Regions from separate parts of the Shewanella sp. SG44-2 genome, predicted to be linked through region 1. Evidence: riboswitches for the same ligand, from Rfam matches in the RefSeq annotation. Region 1 holds a riboswitch; the other holds the start of a gene.

Region 1 (11,080 bases):
CCCAATCTTATTCAGATTGGGCTTTTCATTTTAATAAAGGAATTAATTAGCCTTTATTATTAATTTTTTCTTGTGCTTTACGTTGAGCTTCTTTTTGTTGGCGACGAGCATCAATCACTTGCTTTACATCGCTACCAATATGCGCTTCACCGCGTTGCTTAGCTAATTGTACTTGACGCTCACGCTCAATAAAGCGCTGACGTTGTTCTTGCGGCACTTTATCAATGCAATGAGGACAGCTGACACCTTGAACATAGGCTTCAGTTTGTTTTTCTGCTTCAGTAATTGGCATACGACAAGCATTACACTGATCGTATTGGCCTTTTTCTAAGCTGTGATTTACTGCTACGCGGTTATCAAACACAAAGCATTCACCTTCCCATAAGCTTTGTTCTTGTTCTACTTCTTCAAGATATTTTAATATGCCGCCTTCAAGATGATATACCTCATCAAAGCCCTGCTCTTTCAAATATGCGGTGGATTTTTCACAACGAATACCACCGGTACAAAACATCGCCACTTTTTTGTGCTTAGCTGGATCTAAATTTTGCTTCACATATTCCGGAAACTCGCGGAAAGTCTCAGTTACTGGATTGACAGCATTTTTAAACGTACCAATCTTCACTTCGTAATCATTACGGGTATCAACTAACACCACATCTGGATCTGAAATCAGCGCATTCCAGTCTTTGGGTTTCACATAGGTCCCGACGACTTTACGAGGATCGATGCCTTCAATACCCATAGTCACAATTTCTTTTTTCAGCTTCACTTTGGTGCGATAAAACGGCATTTCAGCGTCAAAAGAAAACTTAGTCACAATATTATCTAAGCCAGGTTGAGTACCCAACCAAGCCAATAAAATATCAATCGCAGAAGCTGTTCCTGCAACAGTGCCATTAATGCCTTCTTGAGCAAGCAACAAAGTGCCTTTGATTTCGTTTTGTTCCATGATATCAAGCAATGGCTGACGTACATCTTCAAAATGAGGTAACGCTACGAATTTATATAACGCGCACACAGCGACTTGGGATTGAGATGAAGCTTGCATGGCTTTTTGAATAGATTCTTGTTTAGACGCTGGTTTAGGTTGTTGCATAAAAATGAGGTCTCCGCTGGCTGGAACTTAATTTCCAGTGCATATTACTGCGTATATAAATAAGGTCTGCACACGGTGCACAGACTCAAAAAAACGGCCGAAAGTATACCTAAATCACAGTCAAAAAAATACTAAAACTAACAGATGTATTTTTTTACAATGTTGTTAACGGTTAATTTTGGGTTTTCAGTCAAGAAACGTTACTCTATTAGTAAGACATCATTTTATAGACACCCAATGAACTCTGCGATTTTATACACCTTTCGTCGTTGTCCTTATGCTATGCGTGCACGTATTAGCCTTCATTTAAGCCAGCTGAATCCGTTAGTACGTGAAATTGAGCTTAAAAATAAACCCGCAGAATTGATCGCCATTTCGGCCAAAGGCACTGTGCCGGTTTTGGTGACAGCAAACAACAAAGTGATAAGTGAAAGTCTTGATATTATGCGTTTTGCATTAACTGAATATCCCGCGCCAGAAAATCATTACTTAACCACAGAAGAGTATCAAGCCCTGCAATACTGGTTGGATCAATCCACGACTGAATCGCTCATTAATGCCAATGATAATGAATTTAAACCGTGGTTAGATAAATATAAGTATGCCGACAGGTTCCCTGAATACAGTCAACTCTGGTATCGACAACAGGCAGAGCGGTTTATTCAAACATTAGAGGACCTGTTGCAGCAACATAACTATTTGTGCACCGACAGCCCTACACTCGCTGATTTTGCTATTTTTCCGTTTATTCGGCAATTTGCTAATGTTGAACCAGTGTGGTTTAACACCATGCCATACCCTAACGTTATCGTTTGGTTGACCACGTTAGTCAACAGCTCACTATTTAACGTGACCATGTATAAATATCCTTTATGGTTACCACAAAAAAATATTATTCAGCTCAAACATTCAGAACATGATGATGGACACGTAATACCTTTGTGCAAAAATTAAAAAATTATGAATATTTAATGGTTTACGGGCTATTAATCGGTTAATTTTTAAAGTAAATTAAAGGTGTTAGCAGTGAATGGCCGTTTAAAAACATGGATTTTTATTATTTTTACTGCAGATTTTAATTTTAAGCTTACACTTAGATAAGTCATTGCTGGAACGCAAAGGAACATGACATGAATAATATGGATATTACGTTAGTATTAATGCTCATTGCATTACTGATTTTACATATTCACTTTTGCTATCGAGCCTATACCTCGAAAGCACACATCAAAAATGCCCAACGTGTAGTGTGGTCTATGCTCAGTTTGTTAATGGGACCATTAGGCTATTATGTCTATCAGAACATGATCCCACTCGAGTTCTACGAATAGACAGTAAAACTTAGCTTGATGAGTAACACATAAACGAGCCTCTTTATTCAATAAAGGCTCGTACTCTCTGCTGACCAAACTTATAAATAGCGAGCGAATTGCTGACCATTTTTTAATGGTTTTATTGGTGCAGTTACCGCTGGCGTGCCTACGTATAAAAAGCCCACTATTTGATCTTGTTTCGTTAAACCTAATTGTTGATGTACATTTGCATCAAAAGCAAAATCGCCTGTACGCCATACAGCACCTACACCCATCGAAAATGCGGCTTGTTGCATGGCCATAGTGGCGCAACCTGCTGCTATATGCTGTTCTAAAACTGGTACTTTATCATGCGTTTGAGTTTTGGCGACGACCGTAATCACCATAGGTGCACGATAAGGCATGTTGGCGACTTTAGTCAGAAAAGTTTCATCTGCACCACTTTTTTTAGCCGCATCAACAAAAATATCTGCCAACTTAGCTAAGCCATCATCTACCGCAATAATAAATTCCCAAGGCGTTAATGCACCATGGTCTGGGACTCTTGCTGCAGCATCAAGTAAAAAAGTGAGTTGCTCGGCATTTGGTGCAGGGGCAACTAGACGAGGCGTCGATTGGCGAGTCAATAACAGTTGTTTGGCGTCCAAGATACAATCCTTTTAAGTAAATTATGCCGCCGATATTAGCAAAAATCCCACGCATTAGGTGGGATTTTTTAGGGTTGTTCTATGTAACCTAAACTCGTAATAACAAATACCTCTCAAACAATCCTTTGGTATTCTGAGTTCAGATTATGCAAACAAGGTTACTTTAACAACCGACGCCCTATAAAGTAATCAACACTCGTATAACGGCCGCCACCAATTACAAATAATGCCAGTAACATGATTAAATACGTCATCGCAAATTCAATACCATTATTTAAAATAACAAAATTACCTGAACTGGTTAACCATTCATAATTACCATGTTCTTGTAAAATAGATTTCGCTGCAGATAGCTTTTCTGCTGAAGCTAACACTTGCTCATTCGCTAACCACGAACTTGGGTCAGCAATTGCCAACCAACCATTAGGTAAATGCACCGCAAAAACAGCAACTAACATAGTGACCATCATCGGTAACGCAACGAGTCGAGTGGCTAAACCTATCAGCAGTAAAAAACCACCGAACAATTCAGTGCCTGCTGCTAACGCTGTCATGACTTCAGGCATAGGTAAACTGAGTCCCCAGTCGGGATTGCCAAACCATGCTACGGTATCTTCAAAATGTGACAATTTGTTGTAACCAGCCTGCATTAATACTGGCGCAAGATAAAGCCTTAACATTAAGGCAGCTAAGCCTTCTGTATGTTTAATCACATTTAAAAACTGCTGATATAATTCACTTAGTGTCTGCATAAATAATCCTGACTGAAATCGGTGTTGTAGTAATAGACCTGCTGAAGATTAAAAATATTTCAGCTTTGGAGCCTAACTGATAAAAATAGATATTATTTGTCTAAGTGTAGTTCAGTTAAATCTTCTACTAATTCAGCTAATTTTTTGTCGAAGTGCTTTCGTTGTTTTTGACTAAATGTTTTATTAAGCGCAATTAACATTGAACCAAATTTTCGAGTATTTTCATCTACATTATCGCGATAAACTTTAGATTTTAGCTCGTCAGGCGAGATCATTAACAACTTCATTTGTTGGGTAAAGTAGTCAGTTTGCTGACGGCGTTTCAGTGCTTGTTCAAATTGACTTAGCCATTCATGGCGATACTCAAGCCACATGTCTAACGTGGCTAAACGTTCTGTATTAGCTTGGTGAATAATACTTTTTTGTTCATCTGTAGCGTCGCCAGTCCATTCAGATAATTGTTTGGCAATTCTTTTATCGGAGTCTTTTATCAATTCAGCTTGATCTTTACCGGCATATTCTTCAATTAATTCTTGTTGTTCTTTTTTAAGCTGCACCAGTACCTGATTAACTTGTTCATCGGATAAACTCGCCATAATGGATAAGAGCTCAGGCATGACAAAATCAAAAATACGGTGCCAATGTGCCTTTGCCATTGACACTTGATTAAGCCATAGCTCTGGGGTCATTGTTTGTTGATTAGTCAATGTCGATAACAAAGACAGTTGATCACGATACCGCGGCAATTCTTGTTGGCGATGCCAAACTAAAAACGATTCAATAATGACATCAAATTTGTCTTGCTGATCTGAGGTTAACTCTACGTATTCTTCAACTTCCCACTCTATTGCCCAATCCAGAAAAAAATAACTTATTTTGGTCGAGCAGCCAACAAAAAGTAGGCAACTAAACAGTAGGATAATCAATTTTTTAGACACAGATAATTCCTTTATCAATACTTATACTTTATAAGAACCTTGTACGTTATCGGAGCATATTAGCAAGTGATTAATGTAAAGTAATGTGTAAAATATTGTAAGTATTGTGTGACTTTTTGTGGTTCTTTGGCTGCCATCAGTAATGCCCACATGGCTGAAAACAACCAAAAACAGTTTATTGCGGCGGGTAATGCCGCTTTTGCCGCTGCCACATCGGTAAGACTAGCAGCCTGACAATATTGCATAATCACGTTATCGATTAATTGGTTCACTTGTATCGTTGATAACTGATGGCTGGCCACAACGCTGGCTAAATCGAACAACGGATGACTCGCCACAGCATATTCATAGTCAATACAAAACAGTTGATGAGGGGCTCTGCCGCTAAGCAGTAAATTGTGCGGAGTTAAATCTCGATGACAAAAAGTGGGCAGCAACACACAGGCTTCTAACTGCGATAACCAGTGCCGAACAAGCCCATTTAAGCGTAACAATTGCTGCCACGCATCATGCCATTGCGGATCAATTTGTGATTCAGTTAATGAATCCAATTGATATGCGTATTGTTGCCACTGCTCAGTCACTGTAATACTTTTATTAGGCACTGGCAGCGTACTGAGTTTACAGAATAAGGCGCTAAGCAAAGGAACTGCGTCGACAGCCGAAATGGATTGATTTGTAGATTGCCCAAGCGATAAGTGACTGCGCATTGAGGCAAATATCGACCAGTCTGTCTCTGGTTGATGAATAAACTCACTCAGATACACTTGCTTATCATCACTGACCCAAATCAATACTGGTGCAATGTTAGCCACTATTGCGGCTTGCCAACATTCAACTTCAAGCGATCTATCACACCAATTACTGTGGGGTTGATTCACTCTTAAAACCTTATCTCCATCTTCGCAAGATAACTTAATATTAACATTGCTAATCCCTGTGTTAAGAAAAGACACCTCGGAACACTGTGTAGCGAGCTGTTGAAACAATGTGGTAGGCATGGCTTTGCTGATTATATTAAGCACATCGATAGGTAGAGATAACAGCGGCTGGGACATCAAATATTTACTCTAATGAAATGGCATGGTGGTTGGCTATACACCAACCACCTCTTGATTTGTATTGTGTTGCGTGATTATATGATGGCGGTATTTCTTACGCCACATCATGTATCCGCCAACCGCCATCGCGACATATAAAACAAACAAACCCGATGTCAGCATTAAGCCTTTTTGGAAGTAAAGGTAAATAGACACAAAATCAATGACAACCCAATAGAGCCAATTCTCCAGCACTTTTTTCGCCACTAGATAGGTTGTAACGATAGCAAAACAAGTGGTTGCCGCATCGACATAAGGAAATGCTGCCGACGTGTAATGAGCCATTAAATATCCCACCAGTATAGACACTAATGATGTCGCGCCGATGAGCCAAGCATGAGTCCCAAATGACCAACTGGTAATATTAAGATGATTGGTTTCAATGTTGTGCTGAGTACCATTATGCGGTTCAGAATTGTGCAAATTACTTTGCTCAGAAGGTGGCACGTGCAACCATAGCCAATACCCATAAACCGCCATCCCCATATAATAAATATTAAGAACTGACTCCATCAATAACGATACATTCCAAAATAGTACAGTATAAATGGCGGTACTAATAAATGCTGCGGACCAACACCAAATGCTGGTCCGCATAGCAAGAATTAAGTAAGCAAGCGCTAGCATAACGGCAACAGCCTCCCAAAACGTCATTAATGACGCTTCACTAAAAGCTTGTTGTAGCGTTATAAGTAGATCGTTCATTGTGGTTATTCGCTATGAGCAAGGTCGAGCTCACCACCAATAAATTTACACACAAAAACTGCTTTACCCCACTTTTGGTGTGCAGCTTGCATTTCAACGGCTAACATCGACATCACATCTGTATATTCACCACAGACTTGGGTTGCCATCGCGTTTGTCACTCGTTGAATATTGTCATAACTATCCACTCTGCCGATAAACCATTGAATAGGATCAAGATAGTTCTCATTAAACGGATACATGCTGATCTCTGCAGTTAACTTCATTTTTTATTCCTTAATTAAAACCGCTACAACTGTGGTTGCAGCGGTTTTGTATCATTACATAAATTTAACTTCTAATGTCACACCCATTTGGCGCGGATCACCGTAACGAATATATTGCTTATCTGCCCAATCTTGATCTGGTTCGTTGCCAAAGTAAAAGCCTCGCACACCATATTGTTCATCAAACAAATTACGGCCCCATAAATATGCCGACCATGTTGGCGTTTCATAACCTAGGCGGGCGTTGTAAATGGTATAGGCTTCTGACTGCGATTCATTGCTGTCAGAATAATAAAACTGGCTTTTACCACTGGCATTAACGTTTGCAAACCAACCAGAATCAGCAACATAGGTCATACCGGCACTGTAAGTAAATTTAGGCGAATGCGCTAAATCGCGTCCAGATAAATCGATGGTAGATCCGTATTTGTCACTGTATTGATATTGACCATATTCAGTTTCTAACCAACCGAAACTACCATAAAATTCAATATTTTCTGTCAAATACCATTTTGCATCGAGTTCTGCGCCATAGTTACTTGAACTACCGGCATTTTCGGTAAATAGAATAAAACGCTGCGGGCTATCTGGGTCTTGTAAAGATGCGGCAACTTGTTGGTCTTGGCGATCCATATAAAACAGCGCCAAGGTAGAATCCACTTTTCCATCAAACCAGCTCGATTTTAGGCCAACTTCATAGTTATATAAAATCTCAGTGTCGAACTGTTTCTTGTCAGACAATTCAGCAGGCAATGTCATATTAAAACCGCCCGCCTTATAACCGCGGGCGACACGAGCATAAGCATTGTGACTAGCATTAATGGCTTTTGACAACGCAATATGGCCTCCCCACATATCTTCTGATGGGGCAAAGTTATCTTTATTGCTGTCGCTATAATCACTATCGCGACGCTCGAAACGTAACCCTGTCGACAATAAATAATCATCACCTAAATGGCTGTCTAGCTGACCAAATACGGCATAGTTTGTCGCTTCGTAATTTGACTGCAATACTTCATCTGGCCAGGTGTTGTATTCCGAGTATAAGTCGTTATCTTCTTTCAAATTCATCGCGTATACACCCAACAACCAGTCGGTACTGCCGGCGAGGATGCGTCCTGCATCTTTGGATGATAAACGGAACTCTTGGGTTAAGGTTTTACGATCGCCTTTTTTGTCCCAGGTGTAATCATAAACACACGGCTCAGTACCTGACACAGCTCCAGCATCGTCATAGACGCTACATGCTTTACTCGCCCAATAATCCGAATTGGCCCAATCACCATCATAAGCATAGTGATGATCAGTTTGCGCAAATGATGTTAATGATGTGAAGTCAAATGCTTGCATACCCGTGAAAATAAACTTAACTCCTACTCCTGTGGTTTTCTGTGCATCGATACCGGGTTGGTCAGTTAAGGTGTTACTTCGATTATTATCTAATGTCCATACATCGTAACCATTATCAAAATTGGCATGTAATAAGGTTAAATCAACTTGAAGATCGTCTGTAGCGTACCAACGGAACTTAGCTCTCGCCGTTAACTCATCGCGCTCATTAGTATCATCACGGTTAAGATAAAGGTTATCACGGTAGCCATTTTGATTGTGTTGTTCTAGTGATACACGGTAGAGCAATTTACCCGAATCATTGAGTGGACCCGAACTAAAGCCTGAAAGCGTGCGAAGGTTGTCGTCACCTAAACTGACTTTTGCGCCATGTTCAAATGATTCAGTAGGATCATTACTTTTTAAGTAAATTAATCCAGCTAACGCATTAGCTCCATATTGGGTGCCTTGTGGACCGCGCAATACTTCAACTTGCTGCATGTCGTACATACTCGACACCATGCCAAGGCCAGACAAATCGATATCATCAACGACAAAGCCAACAGATGAATTGGGTGCACCTTGATATTGTTCTTGTTCACCGACACCACGAATTTGGAAGTATTTAGGACGAGAACTGCCACCAGACCAGTTAAAGTTTGCAATAGAATTGAGCACATCTTCAAAATGTTGTGCCCCTTCGTCTTCTAATTGCTGGGCATCAATAACCGTCACGCTTGACGGCATTTTATCAAGGCTAATATTACTAAAGTCAGCATTAACAACAATCACTTCCATTTTTTCATATTCAGGAGTGACATTTTCAACATCGGCCGTTTTAGCCATAACAATAGGCGAGCTTAAGGCCGCCATTACCGCTAAGGCAATAGGTGTTTGGTGTAACCTAGTAGAATTTTTCGTGAACATAGGACCTCAAATAGTGATTTTGAGATCCGGCAAGAGTAGCGAATAAGAGGTGCACATAATAATAGTGTGGCCCATTCCTACGCCGGTATAAGCCGGATCAGGTTCTAAGGGTTCGTCATACAGACATCTCAGTTCAGGTTTTACTGAACACCCCTTGGCGGTCACGATTATAAACTAACTTCAACATGAATACACGAGCAGCTATACAATTTGATAACTCAACGATGTAATTGATTAACTTTATGTTAAATCTCAGTAATCATGTATCTTCAAACTTCATGTTGTGACGGTTAATTTGAAAAAGCTTCACGTACATAAATATCAAATCGAGTGGCTTGTGAATTAGGCGCGACTGCACCAACTTGTAATTGCTGTTTGCCATGTAATTTAACAGACTTCCAACTGCTTGCTTCATCCTCAACTGTAAATCCGCTGGCATCGTACCAAGTGAATTTATATTGCAGACGTAAGTCAGTGCTCGATTTACTTTGAATTAACGCCGATGCTTTGATTAAATCAGCAACCATGACCGATGAAATATCCACAACATTGACATCGCTGGCAAAAGAGCTGTTATCGACTCTAACTTGCCCACTTGAATCTATCGAAATACCTGCTGTGTTATGCGCACAGGCGCTAAGCAACAATGCTGATGCGAATACAAAGATTGACGTTATTTTCATGCTATTCCCTTATTTGCTATTAATGTAAAGCGTTGATTTAATCGAGCAAAAAATGTGCTCTAGCTGTGGCTATCAATTGTTTACGGTTGGTTTGCCAACAGTTCATACTGACGTTAGCCACGCGGCGGCCTTGGCGAGTAATTTTACATTCTGCGAATGTGTCTTGGTGTAAACCTGCGCGTAAATAATCAATTGAAAAATCAACGATTTTAGGCACTTTTTTGGCTTGCATAAATACCATTAGTTGCACAATTGCCGACATTTCCATAAACCCAGCAAGCACTCCGCCATGTATCGCAGGTAAAATCGGATTACCAATGTTGTCATCTTTAGCTGGCAGTCTAAATACCATTTCATCACCAAAACGGGCCACTGACATGCCAATAAATTGTGAGTAAGGTACTTTCTCAAGTAAGTAACTATAATCATTCAGTTCGATGGCTCGTTTAACCACATCTTGAACATCTAAAGCCTTTTGTGTCTCTAGTTGGGTTGGCTCACTCATGATGTCGCCCCCGGTAAATTACCCATTAACACTTGACGAAACTCCTCACCGACCATTTCTGGACTAATGCGCATAAAAGAACCCACCGCGTGAGCGATAGGTTCATCAATGCTGTCTTGATATGCTATCGCGCGGGTAAAGGCAACGCTTGACGATAAACGATAGCATTCAGCAAAGGCATAAACTGACTTATGAGGCTCGGCAGGTTTCATGTAATCGACGCGTAAATCCAATGTTGGAGACAACTCTAACGATTGATACTTTTTCAAAATGGCGCATACCACGGCGGTGCCACAAGCGGTATCGATCAAGGTTGTGATCACCCCACCGTGAATGACTCCGGTGTCTGGGTAACCAATAATATCTTGACTGTAAGGCAACTCAATTAACACGTGATGCTCGCTGGCTTCTTGCACAGTAAGCCCTAAACGACGACACTGAGCCAACTGGTTGACAAAGCGTGTAGCCACTTCAGTTAATGGAAAAAAATCACTGTTAATTTTCATTATCCACGACTCAACATTGGGCCTAATGGTTTACCCCCTAAAAGATGCATATGAATATGGTACACCTCTTGACCGCCATGTTTATTGCAATTCATTATTAAGCGATAACCGTCTTCTGCAATACCGGCTTCATCAGCAAGTTTGGCAGCTACTGTTATCATTCGTCCTAATGCTTTTTCATCAGACGCTTTAACATCATTTGCTGTCGCGATTAAATGATTAGGGATAATCAAAATATGCGTAGGAGCTTGCGGAGTAATATCCCGAAATGCGGTGACTAATTCATCTTGGTATAAAATATCCGCTGGAA
Region 2 (11,080 bases), on a different contig from region 1:
GATAACTAAATGACTGTTCTATTACAAGTCGATTCAATGCAGTCTGCAAGGCAAAGGGCTGTTTATTGGCGTTTGTTATCTTGAGTCAGATTATATAGCAGCGCTAAATTATCGAACTTAATCAGTGTTGTATGAATACTGTAGAGACATAGAAAATATTATACGTAGATTTCGATGGATTGATGTTGTTGTGAATAACGTTCTGGGGAAGGTAGAGATTGACTAGTTGAATCGTTAACTGCTGTTGTGTCGTTTGCAATAGTAGAATGACTCTGTTCTGTTGATACTGAATGATTAGGAGACAATAGACTTATGTTTGAATCATCGGCATTAAGGGGATCATTGGTTAAAGTTTGACTGTTTTGAGCTCTAGAATTATTCGTTTTTGAAGATGACACAGAATCTGCATTATTTGTTATTAACTCTTTCTTTGCTTCATTCATGTTTTGTAATGCTTGCGCCGCGACGCGAATATCCGCCATAGACGGTTGTACAGGAGCCATTGCTGCCGCATACACTTTCTGCATTTTAGTTAATGTCGCTTGGGCGTCACCATCAACAGTAGACACATCGATATTAACCTCACCATCCACAGCATAACGACGTCCATCTGGGCCTTTTTCATATTGATAACTCGGGCTTTGCGCTAAACTTCCACCTACTGCAGCATGTGCTTGCTCATGAGTTTTAACTTCGGTATCTCGCTGTGCAAGTTGATCAATCTGTTTAATTTCAGCTTGTTCTATTTGCTGTTGCTTGTCTTTTGCCTGTTGCTCAACTTGCTGCTCTGCTGAGTCATCCTGACTGTTTGACGTTTGAGGTTCTGTATTGACTGACGATTCATCTACGGATGAATTATGTTCCGTCCTATTTGTCGCTACAGCTGAAGTATTTGTTTCTGTCGCTGAAGCATCCGAGGGTTGATTAAAGATATTAACTATAGGCTGTTGAGCATTAACAACTTCACCGTTACTCGTTCTTGCGGGTTTAGCTGTACTCACAAATGTTCCAGCAGCGACATCAGTAGCCTGGGTTTGAATAGCTGAACGATTCAATACACCAGTAAGATTGAGCGGACCACTTTTCAAGCTGTAACTATTGAAGGGATCTGCAGCAACTATTTGTGGCGGCTTAACCCCATTTGTATTTGCAGAAACAGAATTTGACGGAGCGTTCTGATGAGTATCCGTACTTAAATTGGGTTTAAAGTCGACTGATGCTTTAAAAGCTGATGTGACTGTAGTTTGAATTGGGCTAGATTTGAGCGAACTGCTTTTTACTGAACTGTTTCTAACTTGATTTGAATGGATGATTTCAGGCTGAGCATCTATCACTTTAACAGATGCCGGTTGAGCTTGTGGTGCAGATAAAGAATTGCGGTGGTTAAGTTGGGCAGTATTATTAACTGACCCAGTGTTAGCAGAAACCATCGCCGCATTCATGATTACACTTCAATATCAATCAAGCTACCAACAGTCTCAGAAGCCACTTCAATCACTTTAGCAGATGCTTGAGCTTGGTTGGATGATTCAGTCGCAGACACTAAAGCAGAAGTGGTGTCAGTTTGCCCAACGGCACGAGAACTTAAGGTCACAGTATCTTGTGCCGATGTATTTGGCACCGCAGGTTTTTGTTGATCTGGAGTGGCAACAGATGTTGTTGCTTGCGCTAAACCTTGTTGAGCACTCTGCAATCCCTGCATACCTGACGCATAGGCTGATTGAACTTGCATAATACTGCTCCTGATTTTAAAAAAGTCGATTTATTATGGCCTAAACCGACTAATATGTACAGTTTTCAAACAAAAGTTAGCTGTTAACCCAACCCATCTCCCAATCTTTCCATACTGGATTAATTCCTCGTCGCTTCATTTGTTCAACAACTTGCTCTACTGGACGGTTATCACTGATTTCAAATTGATCAAGTTGGCTGTCTGGCGCCATATAACCGCCTGGTTGAGTTGAACTGCCTGCACTCATGTGGGTAATTCCTAAAGGGAGTAAATTATCCCTTAATGATGGTAACTCTCGCGTGGATAAACTGATTTCGAGCTGGGGGTTAAACAACCTAAATGCGCAGATCATTTGTACTAATCCTGCATCGGTTAATTCAACTTTCGGTGTAATGCCGCCAGTACATGGACGTAAACGAGGTAGTGAAATACTGTAGCGACTGCGCCAGTAGGTATTTTCCAAGTAATCTAGATGAAAGCCCATAAGTAATGCATCTAAGCGCCAATCATCTAACCCAAGTAATACCCCGAGGCCAATTTTATCGATACCCGCTTTTGCCACTCGATCAGGGGTATCTAAGCGATAGATAAAATCTTGTTTTTTACCGCGAGTATGATGCTGAACATAAGTATGAGCACGATAGGTTTCTTGGTATACCATAACGGCATCAACACCTAGTTTGCCAAGACGCTGATACTGATCCGTCTCCAATGGTTGAACTTCCATTGCCACGTAATTAAAAGCCCTGCTAACTAACGGTAGCACCGACTCAAAATACTCCATTCCAACTTTAGTTTCGTGTTCGCCAGACACCAATAATATCGAATCAAAACCACGTTGTTTAATGATCGCCATTTCAGCTGCTAGTTCATCACTATTAAGGGTTTTACGCTTGACCTTGTTACTCATACTAAAGCCGCAATAATCGCACTCGTTGGCACATAAGTTTGATAAATATAATGGTAAGAAAAGACCGATATTGGCACCAAATCGCTGCCGAGTCAGCTGAGCTGCTTGTTGGGCCATCGGTTCAATGTATGGCATTGCGGCAGGAGATAATAATGCCAACAAGCTATCAAGATTACCGCTTGGATTTTGCAAAGCCAGCTCAACATCTTTGGCAGTTGTTGAATACAACTTCATCGATAATGCTTCGGGGGCTAATTGCGAAAATACGCTTGAATACGTCATGCTAGCCCCCCTTACTATTCACAGACTTTGCAAGTGAATTGATTGTTGGTTCTGACAAGAATCCGGTCAAAGGACTGGTCGCGTGAGCATGATTGTTCACGACCCCTAATCCAGCAAGATAAGCTTGTCTTCCAGTGGCAACCGCATCAGCAAAACATGTAGCCATTTGCTGAGGATTGGCACTACTTGCAATCGCGGTATTCACCAATACTGCAGCTGCGCCCATTTCCATAGCTCTGCAAGCTTGTGAGGGTGCACCAATGCCGGCATCCACTATTACCGGGATATTAGCCTGTTCAATAATAATGCTTAAGAATGTTTCCGTTGCTAACCCTTGATTACTGCCTATTGGACTGCCGAGTGGCATCACCGCAGCGCAACCGACTTCTTCTAAGCGCATGCACAAGACTGGATCAGCATGCACATAAGGCATGACAATATAGCCTTTTTCGCATAAGTGTTGAGCCGCTATTAATGTTTCAATAGGATCGGGCATGAGGTATTTAGGATCGGGATGAATTTCAAGTTTAATCCATTTAGTGCCCAGCATTTCATAAGCGAGTTCAGCGGCAAAAATAGCTTCTTTGGCATTACGCGCACCAGCGGTATTAGGTAATAATTTAACCCCCATACTTTGCAAAGGACCGAGTAAATTGTCATGGCCGCGAGTCAAATCAATCCGCTTCATCGCTAAGGTGACTAACTGCGAACCAGAACTTGCTATCGCTTGTAACATTGTATTGTGATTTGAAAATTTTCCTGTTCCGGTGAGTAACCGAGACGAAAATTGATGATCGGCTATCGTTAACATTATTAACCTCCAGCAACGGCAGAAAAGACGGTTATATTGTCATCGGCTTGACACATTGCATGCATCCAACGACTTCGAGGCACAACAGTATCGTTGACCACAATGGCCACTCCTTGAGTGGGTAAATCGCTGAGTATCAGTAGTTCAGCCAAATTCAAATTGGCCCGAACATGTTGCTCGACACCATTAAGGTGCAGGGTTATTAGCTCGAGGGGATCAGTTTGTGTCATTAGACCGCTCCTGATGATCAGTTAATGGATATTGATGACATACTTCACATTGTGGGTCTTGACTCATGTTTGCATACTGCCAGCGTAAATCCTGAGCATTAAATCGATGTAAAACACCGTATTGCGTAAAGGTATTGCAGATGTGCTGCAGGCCCACCAGCGCTTGCATACTGGCTATAATGCCCACGGCGGGCCCAAACACGCCAGCTTGAGTACAATTTTGCATAATGGGTGTATCAAGTGGATATAAACAACAATAGCAACCGCTGTGTGAATGTGGGCTGGAAAAATCAATACAAAATAATTGCCCCTGATATGCACTGATAGCACCACTAACCAAGGTTAACTGATGCTGTACACACAGTTGGTTTATCAATTGCCTCGCCCTGACATTATCAGTGCAATCAAACACCACAGGTTTTACCGTAAATCGTTTAACAAGCTGATTAAAATGCGCTGATGTAACTCGTTGTGCTAACACGTCGATATTGATTTGAGGGTAAGCATCGCTCAATGCACTTTTTGCAATGTTGACTTTTGCTTGGCCAATATCAGATGCCCTGAACAGGAGTTGTCTTGGTAAGTTGGATAATTCCACCACATCATGATCAATTAACAGTATTTGCTGAACACCCGCAGCAGCTAAATAATGCGCTACTACATTTCCTAAGCCTCCTACACCGATGATCACTACAGGGCTATTCATAATGGCAAGCTGCCCTGCTTCTCCAATATTACTCAGTAGCATGGTGCGTGAATACTGAATGTAATCCTGACCAGATAGAGAATTCATACGCCCTCCTGAGGTGAACAGGCTTTTGCCAAAGGTCGCGTAAGCTGCAACCATTTATGATGTAAGGCTCGATACGCTTTCGCAGGATCGTCAGCCATAGCTACCGCTCTAACAACAGCAGCATCACCAACACCGGTATCCGCAATCAACTCAAGGTTATTGAGATCTATCCCGCCAATTGCAACAGTAGGATAATGGCGCGCAAATAAACTGGCATAACGTTTAAGTTTGCTGAGCCCTTGAGGCGCGGAAGGCATTTGCTTGGTCGTGGTAGCAAAAATATGCCCAAGCGCAATATATGAAGGCGAACATTGGTGGGCTAATAAGGCTTCAAAATAACTGTGACTCGATAACCCTAACGCCATTCCAGCAGCAGCTATCGCGCTTAAATCTGCAGTGGCCATATCCTCTTGGCCTAAATGAACCCCAAAAGCACCGTGCTTAATCGCCAGTTGCCAATGATCATTAATAAACAACTGCGCATGATATTCGCGGCCTAGTTTGATGGCCTCAATGATATTCGCTTCGAGTGTTAATCGTTGCCGATTATCGGTATTAGTCGCTAATTTGGCACGATATTGGACCGTCTTGCAGCCCGCTTTTAAGACAATTTTTAATATTCCAAGATCATCTAAAACAGGATAAACCCCCAAGGATTGATGCAACGCTTTAAAACCATTCAGCGGAGTTTGCTTCAACCTATCTTGAGTGCGATAGTCAGAAGAGACTAACTTGATCGATGGCATCATTCCTAAATCATCAGGCCAACCAGTACGGGCTAATACACCAGGTCCTTGACCAAGCCTTACGCCTAAAGTGAGTCCCTTATTGACGTAGGCTTTTGCCAGCACAATAGCATCATGGATCACGAACTCATGGGCAATAAAACACGCTATTGCAGATGATAATGTGCATCCACTGCCATGATTATTGGTGGTTGCTATTCGCGGGCTACTTAACATAAACACCGCATTACTGTGTGCAAGGCTGGCGCCTTTAACGCTTTTACTCACATATACATCTATCGCCTGCTGTTGCTGCCACTGAGCATCACCGCCTTTAGCGAGCACATGACATTTAAATGTATCGGATAACAATTTGGTATCGTGGATCATTTGCTGTTGCTGAGAACCATTGTTGCCGACATCAGCACGATCTTGCGCCAATGCAGACTGAGAACATAAACGTTTCAATTCGTGCTGATTAGGCGTTAGTAAATCAATTAAGCCAATGAGAGGGCTAAAATCGAGATCGATAGGATTAAAGTGCGCACCACTACTGGCGACCATGACAGGATCAAGCACCACAAAAGGTACTATCTTCTGAGTAGCGCGCATCTGAGTCAAACAGTCAGCCAATATGTCGACCTGTGCTTGGGATGTAAGCAGGCCAATTTTAATCGCCACTGGCGGCAAATCCGCGAGTAAGCTACTGAACTGAGCCAACAACATGGATTCAGAAACGGTTTCAACAAAGCTCACACTGACTGAGTTTTGTGCGGTTAATGTGGTTATCACGCTACACCCGTGACACGACAAGTCTTGCATAGTTAATAAATCAGCTTGAATCCCCGCCCCACCACCACTGTCTGAACCCGCTATGGTCCAGACAATGGGTGGGGTTTGAGTTATGGATTCACTGACAAATGTCGATGAATTCATGGCGATTATTCAACCTCAACCGTTAAGTCAGTATCAACTTGTACGACAGATTTGACGTCATGATAAAGCGCCGAGCCCGACGCTTTGAACTCTGCCGACTTTTGTGCCATCGCTTCCGCCGGATTTATGGCTTGAGCCGTATCTAGAGCTTGATAAGCACTAACGGAAGATACTTCAATCTTAAGTGCTTCAGCTTGTTCAAGATTCGCGGCATATTCACGCACTTCATGGGTTATTTTCATCGAACAAAATTTAGGCCCACACATTGAACAAAAATGAGCCACTTTGGCTGATTCTTGTGGTAACGATTCGTCGTGGTAAGCACGAGCCGTATCAGGATCAAGACCTAGGTTATATTGATCTTCCCAACGGAATTCAAAGCGGGCTTTTGATAATGCATTATCACGTACTTGTGCACCTGGATGACCTTTAGCGACATCAGCAGCATGAGCTGCAATCTTGTAGGCAATTAAGCCTTGTTTTACATCTTCTTTGTTAGGCAAACCTAAGTGTTCTTTAGGGGTGACGTAACACAACATCGCCACGCCGTACCAAGCCATCATGGCTGCACCGATACCTGAAGTGAAGTGATCATATCCAGGCGCTATATCGGTTGTTTGTGGGCCTAAGGTATAAAATGGCGCTTCATCACAAAGGGCCAATTGCTTTTCCATATTGACTTTAATCAATTGCATTGGCACATGGCCAGGGCCTTCGATGATGGTCTGTACATCGTATTCCCATGCAATTTTGACCAATTCACCTAAGGTTTCTAATTCCGCAAATTGCGCTTCATCATTGGCGTCAGCAATTGAACCTGGGCGCATACCATCCCCTAAAGACAACGACACATCGTATTGGGCGCAAATTTGGCAAATATCACGAAAATGTTCATATAAGAAACTTTCTTGATGATGACTTAAACACCACTTAGCCATAATTGAACCGCCACGCGACACAATACCGGTAAGGCGTTTTGCGGTCATGGGGACATAACGCAATAACACCCCTGCATGAATCGTAAAATAGTCTACGCCCTGCTCGGCTTGTTCAATCAATGTATCTCTAAATACCGCCCAACTGAGGTCTTCGGCAACGCCATTAACCTTTTCTAATGCTTGATAAATAGGCACGGTACCAATCGGCACAGGCGAATTACGGATAAGCCACTCACGCGTTTCATGAATATAACGTCCAGTCGACAAATCCATGACCGTATCGGCGCCCCAACGGGTAGACCACACCAGTTTTTCAACTTCTTCTTCAATCGAAGATGTCACCGCCGAATTACCAATATTGGCATTCACCTTCACCAAAAAATTACGCCCAATAATCATAGGTTCAGTTTCAGGATGGTTAATATTCAGCGGAATAATTGCTCGACCTCGGGCGACTTCATCGCGGACAAACTCAGGAGTGATAAGTTGCCCAATATGCGCGCCAAAAGCCTCTCCAGGCGCTTTTTGAGTCAACACGGTGTCGGTTACTTCAGCACGAGCCATGTTTTCACGAATAGCAATGTATTCCATTTCAGGGGTAATAATACCTTGGCGTGCATAATACATTTGGGTCACGCATTTGCCCTTCTTGGCACGTTTAGGCGCGACAAGGGCGTCAAATCGTAAATGATCGAGTCCATCGTCGGCCAGTCGTTGTTGGGTAAAACCCGAACTTGCACCCGTTAATTGCTCAGTATCTTGGCGCTCATCAATCCATGCTTGACGGATTTTAGGTAAGCCTTCACGCACATTAATATCGGCAAGGGGATCAGAATAAGCACCCGCGCAGTCATAAACCATGATCGGCGGATTGGCTTGTTTAATGGGTTTTGCATCGGTGCCGCCAATCACGGTTTCAGTTTGATTAACCTGACGCATTGCGACGTTGATATCAGCACGACTACCCGCTAAATAGACTTTTTCAGAATTAGGATGTTGTAACGGTTTAAGGGTATCAATAAATTGTTGAGCGTTAGCTCGAGTTTGACGACGGTTTGGATTTGACATTAGCAACCTCAATATTAAGAGTAGAGTTGCTTGTCTGGAGAGGTGTTGATAGCAGCAGTAAACAATAAAAATACTATTGCTTACGTCAATAATCACATAGAAAAATACTAAAGTAATAACGTAACTGGATATATAAACCGATAAAAAACTCGGAGGTAAACGTCCAATTACAATCGTGTTAATACGTTATTTATCTTCCCAATAATCATGATTATTACGCTTGTTTCCTTCGCAGGTTCTAGCCTGATCAGGTTCAACGGATCCCGAATAAACGGTCTCAGCCATAATGGCACTCCGACAAGATGTCATGCAGTATAAGCAAGCTTGTCGCTAAATAACAAGCACTAAAATAATCATTTCATACAAAAGTCATCAATCCACATGTCAGAAACTGATGCAGTGTCATTGATATCTCCATGGTTCATCCATCACCAAAGACAGGTATTTATCAAGGTGCGACACTATGTCGCATTCATCATATTTATTAGCAGGTTATAATTTAAAAAAACTGACAAACACCTTTGAAATATATTCATCAAAGGTTGATAAAAATAACAATAAAGGTGATGACGTTGGCAAATAAAGCAATCCAAACCATTAAATTAAATACAAATTACCCATGGGTTTACTCATCAATTTCATTGGCTGTAATGTTTGCTATTACACCTCAAGTAATGGCTGAGCAGTACGATAAGCAAAATAGTGAAGGCATTGAGCGGGTTGAAGTACATGGACAAAACACGACTAACAAAGACTTACTCGGCTCAGCCCAAAGCTTACTTGAAAAGCAAGGAGTAGACTTTTCTGAAGCAGGTGGCGTATCAGCATTACCGATTTTAAATGGCATGATGGGCGATCGCATTAAGGTGCTCATTGATGGCAGTGATATTACCTCATCATGTGCAAACCAGATGAACCCGCCACTTTCTTATGTGTCAGCAAATCACATTAGTTCGACCCAAGTGGTTGCTGGAGTCTCTCCGGTGAGCGCCGGTGGCGATAACATTGCAGGCGTAATTAACGTCACTAGCTTAACCCCTGTATTTAGCGATAGCGACACTGTGACATGGCAAAGTGGTAACATATCTAGCGGTTATCGAAGCACCAATGACGCCATTCTCGCAGGTGTAAATGCCACTGTAGCAAGTAAAACATTAAGCTTTAGTTACCAAGGATCATTTGAAGATGCAAATAGCTATACAGATGGCCATGGCGATAAAGTACTAGACACTTTATACCAATCACAAAATCATGCATTAACCGCTGCTTGGCAAGATGACATTCAACAAGTTGCTGTCAAACTGACTCATCTACATATCCCCTTTCAAGGTTTTGCAAACCAGTATATGGACATGACGAATAATGACAGTTATGGCGCATTAGTACGTTATCAACGAACACTTGAAAACGAAGGCGAATTCACAGCCCAAGCAAACTGGCACAATGTAGAGCATCAAATGGGCTTCTTTACCGATGAAAAAACCGGCATGATGCCAATGAAAACTAAGGGTAAAGATTACAGTTACCAACTGCATTGGCAGCTACCAATGAGCTCAGACAGCACCTTATTAATTGGCCAAGAATATTATATTTATCAACTTGATGATACATGGCCTGCGATTGAAGGTTCCGCCATGATGGGCCCCTATGACTATGTCAATATTAATGATGGCGAACGTCAACGTGTAGCTCTTTATGGCGAGTGGCAACAAACACTTAATACACGTTGGTGGCTGTCTGCAGGTGTTCGTTATGAATACGTATCAACCATCACAGGTGAGATTCAGCCTTATAACACCATGAGCATGATGGGCATGACCAATGTTAATACCATGGCCGCAGATGAATTTAATGGCCTCTATCGAAAGCGCAATGACAATAACATCGATGCCACCCTTCTTGCTCGCTATCAACTCAGCGATACTGAAGTGATAGAGCTTGGTTTAGCCCAAAAGAACCGCGCACCCAATTTATATGAGCGATACAGTTGGGGCCAAAGCACCATGGCGACGACTATGATTGGCTGGTATGGCGATGCAAACGGCTACATAGGCAACCCAGATCTTAGTGCAGAAACTGCACATACATTGAGTATGGCTTACAAGCGAGTACAAGATGATTTAGCATTTAGTGCAACAGCTTGGTACAGCAGCATTAACGATTTTATTGATGCCAATCTGGTCAGCAGCTTTAATCGCACCAGCATCGATAGCAATAGTCGTCATATTTTACAGTTTACAAATGTGAACGCTAACTTGTTTGGTGCACGCATTGATGCTGAATATCAACTAGCAGACAACGACACTGGTAAATGGCTCTTTAACGCTAACATCAACGCAACACGCGGCGAAAGAGATGACAACGACCAGCCGCTGTATCAAATAAAACCTTTGCAAACCGAGCTAGCTTTGCAACAACAGCTAGGGGATTGGCAAAATAGAATCAGTTGGCAATGGGTTGCAAATAAAGATCGCGTGGATGAACAGCGTTTAGAAAACACAACTGACAGTTACTCACTGCTTAATTTAAGCAGTAGTATTCAATGGCATGATGCCACAATGACAATTGCAGTGAAAAATCTACTGGATGAGTATTATCAACTGCCTCTAGGCGGTGTCAGTATTGCTGATTATAAAACTGACATCAGTAACGGTT

What was found. Region 1 has a riboswitch for thiamine pyrophosphate ahead of H5181_RS15695 (TonB-dependent receptor). Riboswitches for the same ligand answer to the same signal wherever they lie in the genome.
Region 2: another riboswitch for thiamine pyrophosphate. It lies ahead of thiC (phosphomethylpyrimidine synthase ThiC); the one in region 1 lies ahead of H5181_RS15695 (TonB-dependent receptor).

The regions. Positions count from the first base shown of each region.
Region 1 covers NZ_JACJEU010000024.1:34,694-45,773, reverse strand. The annotation lists gene H5181_RS15740 (rhodanese-related sulfurtransferase) at 47-1,051, opposite strand; gene H5181_RS15735 (glutathione S-transferase) at 1,337-2,053, shown strand; gene H5181_RS15730 (hypothetical protein) at 2,230-2,430, shown strand; gene H5181_RS15725 (NAD(P)H nitroreductase) at 2,511-3,059, opposite strand; gene H5181_RS15720 (DoxX family protein) at 3,218-3,811, opposite strand; gene H5181_RS15715 (DUF6279 family lipoprotein) at 3,904-4,749, opposite strand; gene H5181_RS15710 (phosphotransferase) at 4,809-5,750, opposite strand; gene pnuC (nicotinamide riboside transporter PnuC) at 5,844-6,554, opposite strand; gene H5181_RS15700 (YkoF family thiamine/hydroxymethylpyrimidine-binding protein) at 6,560-6,820, opposite strand; gene H5181_RS15695 (TonB-dependent receptor) at 6,875-9,076, opposite strand; TPP riboswitch at 9,134-9,241, opposite strand; gene H5181_RS15690 (YcfL family protein) at 9,367-9,759, opposite strand; gene H5181_RS15685 (PaaI family thioesterase) at 9,797-10,264, opposite strand; gene H5181_RS15680 (PaaI family thioesterase) at 10,261-10,770, opposite strand; gene hinT (purine nucleoside phosphoramidase) at 10,770-11,080, opposite strand, start outside.
Region 2 covers NZ_JACJEU010000001.1:206,892-217,971, forward strand. The annotation lists gene H5181_RS00825 (putative metalloprotease CJM1_0395 family protein) at 159-1,442, opposite strand; gene H5181_RS00830 (hypothetical protein) at 1,445-1,732, opposite strand; gene thiH (2-iminoacetate synthase ThiH) at 1,809-2,924, opposite strand; gene H5181_RS00840 (thiazole synthase) at 2,926-3,735, opposite strand; gene thiS (sulfur carrier protein ThiS) at 3,738-3,965, opposite strand; gene H5181_RS00850 (HesA/MoeB/ThiF family protein) at 3,952-4,758, opposite strand; gene thiE (thiamine phosphate synthase) at 4,755-6,419, opposite strand; gene thiC (phosphomethylpyrimidine synthase ThiC) at 6,425-8,425, opposite strand; TPP riboswitch at 8,633-8,732, opposite strand; gene H5181_RS00865 (TonB-dependent siderophore receptor) at 8,992-11,080, shown strand, end outside.